One region of the Embleya sp. NPDC056575 genome, then DNA from elsewhere that is predicted to be linked to it. Evidence: riboswitches for the same ligand, from Rfam matches in the RefSeq annotation. Region 1 holds a riboswitch; the other holds the start of a gene.

Region 1 (2,193 bases):
TCGCGGCCATGGGCTTCGCGGGAGTGCAGAACTTCCCGACGGTCGGCCTGTTCGACGGTGTCTTCCGGCAGAACCTGGAGGAGACCGGGATGGGCTACGACCTGGAGGTGGAGATGATCCGGCTGGCGGCGGAGCGCGGTCTGCTCACGGCGCCGTACGTCTTCGACCCCGAGCAGGCCCGCGCGATGGCGGCGGCCGGCGCCGACGTGCTGGTCCCGCACCTGGGGCTGACCACCAAGGGCAGCATCGGCGCGACCACCGCGGTCACCCTCGATCAGGCGGTGGAGCGGGTGCAGGAGATGCGCGACGCGGCCGCGGAGGTCAACCCCGACGTGCTGGTGCTGTGCCACGGCGGGCCGATCGCCGAACCCGAGGACGCGGCGTACGTCCTGGCCCACACCACCGGCGTGGTCGGCTTCTTCGGCGCCTCCAGCATGGAGCGCCTGCCGACCGAGGTGGCCATCACCGAGCAGGCGCGGGCGTTCAAGAGCATCACTCCGAGTGGGGGCGTCGCCACGGCGGGCGACACTCCGGCCCATCCGTAACCCACGCCCCCGGCAGCCAACGCGTGGCGCAAGCGCACGTCCGTCCGTCCGACCATCACGAGCGTGAGGACCCGGCATGTACAAGTTGACCGTGCTCTACGGCCACCCCGACGACCCGGCGGCGTTCGACGCCTATTACTGGGACAAGCACGTCCCACTGGCGCGCACCATGCCGGGACTGACCGGCTGGACCATCGGCAAGTGCGAGCCGGATCCGTCCGGCGCGGAGCCGCCCTATTACCTGGTGGTCGCGCTGTACGCGCCCTCGCGCGCGGAACTCGAGGCGGTGCTGGATTCGCCCGAGGGGCGGGCCACGGTGGCCGATGTGCCCAATTTCGCGACCGGCGGCGCGACGTTCCTCTGGGACGAGGAATGGGTAGTGGTTCCGGTAGAGCTGCCCGCGACGGAATAGCCCGTCGCTGACGCACGCGTGACCACGCGGCCGCGCACCGCGTACGCCGGACCGTGACCTGCAAGGACGGCGACAAATCGGGCAAATAGGTGTTATTCCTCCCTATGGGGGACGTCACAAACCGCCCGAAATGTTTGCCAACCCGGCGAACCGGTGCGTAGCTTCGTGGTTGTTCGCACAAGCGAACTCCCCGGGCGGTACGCCGAATCCTGCCGCCGCCCGAGGGAAGCAGTCGATATCGACTGGCGGCAGGAGCGGGGGAACCAAGTGAGCCGACATCGGCACTGCCGATGCCTGGGGTGAAGCCATGCCTGTGACAGGCGAGGCCGGGCCAATCGTCCGAACCCGACAGCTAACTTCGTAGGCGCCCGACGAGGTAATCAATGACCTTCCGTGCCATCACCGCTCCGGTTCGTTCGCTCTCTCGTGGCCGTCGCGCCGGCATCGCCGTCGCCGCCGGTGCGGGTCTCGTCCTTCCCCTCGTGGGCATGGCGGGCAGCGCGAACGCCGCGACTTCGTCCACCTGGGACTCGGTCGCCCAGTGCGAGAGCACCGGCAACTGGAGCATCAACACGGGCAACGGCTTCTCCGGCGGTCTGCAGTTCACCCCGAGCACCTGGAACGCGTTCGGCGGCAGCCAGTACGCGGCCAGCGCCGCGCAGGCTTCCAAGGCGCAGCAGATCGCCGTCGCCGAGCGGGTCCTGGCGAGCCAGGGCCCGGGCGCCTGGCCGGTCTGCTCCGTGAAGGCCGGTCTGGGCAAGGGCGGCAACCCCAACGCCACGGCCGAGTCCTCGACCACCGGCAAGACCAAGTCCTCGGTCGAGCCGAAGGCCGCGCCGGCGTCCGAGGCCAAGCCCGCGACCGGCAACGCGCCGAAGCTCAACGTGCAGCCCAAGCAGGACGTCGCCAAGCAGGACGCGCCGAAGTCGGCCGCGACCGAGCGGGCGTCGGGCTCCGGCACCTACACCGTCAAGTCCGGTGACACGCTGTCCGCGATCGCGGCCAAGCTCGGTGTCAAGGGCGGCTACAAGGCCCTGCACACGGCCAACGCCGGTGTCATCGGCGACAACCCGAACGTGATCGCCGTGGGCACCAAGCTCGCCGTCTGATCCACCCTCACCACGTGGGCCCCGCCGAACACTTCGGCGGGGCCCACGTGCATGTGGTCATGCTCGGGTGGGCTGTTGGGCGGACTGGGCCGGCAACGTGACGGCGGGGTCGGTGGGTTCGGCGGGA
Region 2 (2,193 bases), on a different contig from region 1:
ATCGCCCGCCGACTGGTCATCTCGGTCAAGACGGTGGAGACCCATGTCTCCGCCGTGCTGCGCAAGTTGCAGTTGTCCAACCGGCACGAGCTGACCCGCTGGGCGACGGACCGGCGACTGGTCTGAGCCGGGCGACCGGCGACACGCGCGAAGGCGCCCTCCCGCGACGGGAGGGCGCCTTCGTACGTGTGACGGGGTCCGGCCGGGCCTAGCCGGGTCGGATGGCCGCGTAGAACGGCATCGAGTCGACCGGCGCCTCGGTCACGGTCTTGCCGGGACGCGGGGCGTGGATGATCTTGCCGTTGCCGATGTACAGGCCCACGTGCCGGTTGTCCGAGTAGAAGAACACCAGGTCGCCGGGCTGGAGCGAGCCCTTGGAGACGCGGGGACCGTCGTTGACCTGGGTCCAGGTCGTCCGGGTCAGGCGCACGCCCGCGGCCTTCCAGGACGCCTGGGTCAGGCCCGAGCAGTCGTAGGAGCCGGGGCCCTCGGCGCCGGAGACGTACGGCTTGCCGATCTGGGACCGCGCGAACGCGATCGCCGCCGCGGCCCGACCGGAGGCCGGCACGTTGGTCGTCGGCGTGGTGTCCTGCTTGTCCCGCGAACTGCGGTCGTTGGCACGCGTGTCGTTCGCGTGCTCGTCCGAGTCGAGGACTTCCTTCTTCTGCTGCTCGGTGAGCGTGTTCAGCAGCCGCTGCGCCTCGGCGAGCTTGGCCTGGATGTCGGTCTTGTTCTTGTTCAGGTCGGTGCGCAGCTTCTCCAGTTCCGCGAGCTGCGAGGAGGCCTCGGTGCGGTCCTGCTGGAGAACTCGGGCCTGCGCCGCGATCTGCTTCAGCTTGGCGGCCTGCTGGCCGTCGAGCTGGGACATCATCTGCGACTTCTGCAGGTAGCCCTCGGGGTCGCCGCTGAGCGCGAGCGAGAGGGACGGCGGGAGGCCGCCGCTGCGGTACTGGTTGGCCGCCAGGACACCGATCTGGTCGCGCAGGGCGTTCAGCGCGGTCTGTTCCTCGGTGATCCGGGCCTGGGTCTGGTTCGCGGTGTCCTGCTGCTTCTCGATCTGCTCCTCGACGCCGTTGGCGGCGTCGGTGGCCTTGATCACGTCGCTGTGCAGCTGGTTGACGCGGTCCTTGGTCTGCTGGAACGACTGCGCGGGGTCCGCGCTCGCGGTGCCGGCGAAGGTCATCACGCCGGTCATCGTCGCGGCGGCCGTAACGACGGTCGCGGCGGTACGCACGGCGGTGCGCGGCTTGGGCTTGCGGTGTTGCCCGGGTCGACGTTGGGACGCCACTGGTGGCGGGTCTCCTTCCTCGGCCGCCTACCGGGTTAGCTGACGGGTTCGGGCGGAAGAAGGCGCCCTACGGTGCCGGAGCACCGATTCACCCCAAGGGACTGCGAGGGTCCCCGGTTCCGGCTTCGTGTCGCGGCGACCGTGGTTGCCCACCGTCACCGAAACCCGTCACCGAATTCGGCGGAGGCGATCGTGTCGACCGGGTGGCCGACCTCGAGCCGATCGCCTGCCGCAGAACACTAGTCACACGCGTGTCAGGACCATCACCATTGGCCTTCACATTGCCAAAACTTTACCAATGTCGCCGTTTCCATCTCCGCGTATCACGGGAGATGCACCCGGATTCCCTAAAGTCGATCTTGATCCGTTTTGGCGATCTTTAATGGCATTCGACCGATGGTGAGGCGTGGATCGCCGCCGGCTAGGCTGCCGGACGGCGGCCGGGGGTCCGGCGTGGGCGCCGAGAACGCCGCGGCCGGGTACCCGCCGGGCGACGATCGACGAGGGGTTGTACGACGTGGACGTTCTGCGGCAGATCCTGCTGGTGCTGCACATCGTGGGCATCGCGGCCCTGCTCGGCGGCTTCCTCACCCAGATGTCCGCGCTGCGCACCGGCGACGTGCGGATCGTGCCCGCGATGACGCACGGCGCGCTGACCATGCTCGTCACCGGCCTGGCCCTGGTGGGCGTGGTGCGGTCCGGACTGGACCGGGACGTGGACACCGCCAAGATCGGTACCAAGCTCGGCATCCTGTTGGTCATCCTGCTGCTGGTGTGGGGCAACCGCGCCGCGGAGCGGGTGTCCGCGCGCGTCCTCGGCGCGATCGGCCTGCTGACCGTGGCGAACATCGCCATCGCCGTGATGTGGACCTGAGCCGCCGATCCCGCCGCCGCTAGCGGGTGTC

Evidence for each region. A riboswitch is a leader RNA that binds a small molecule or an ion and turns the genes downstream of it on or off. The one in region 1 is predicted to bind cyclic di-AMP.
Region 2: it holds a riboswitch for cyclic di-AMP, as region 1 does, so the genes downstream of both, ACFRCG_RS34830 (NlpC/P60 family protein) here and ACFRCG_RS14435 (transglycosylase family protein) in region 1, are expected to answer to the same signal.

The regions. Positions count from the first base shown of each region.
Region 1 is NZ_JBHTVA010000015.1:92,329-94,521, reverse strand. It holds gene ACFRCG_RS14445 (phosphoenolpyruvate hydrolase family protein) at 1-545, shown strand, start outside; gene ACFRCG_RS14440 (EthD family reductase) at 622-957, shown strand; cyclic di-AMP (ydaO/yuaA leader) riboswitch at 1,153-1,340, shown strand; gene ACFRCG_RS14435 (transglycosylase family protein) at 1,341-2,066, shown strand; gene ACFRCG_RS14430 (nucleobase:cation symporter-2 family protein) at 2,124-2,193, opposite strand, start outside.
Region 2 is NZ_JBHTVA010000056.1:68,157-70,349, forward strand. It holds gene ACFRCG_RS34825 (LuxR C-terminal-related transcriptional regulator) at 1-126, shown strand, start outside; gene ACFRCG_RS34830 (NlpC/P60 family protein) at 209-1,288, opposite strand; cyclic di-AMP (ydaO/yuaA leader) riboswitch at 1,298-1,436, opposite strand; gene ACFRCG_RS34835 (hypothetical protein) at 1,806-2,162, shown strand; gene ACFRCG_RS34840 (PIG-L deacetylase family protein) at 2,182-2,193, opposite strand, start outside.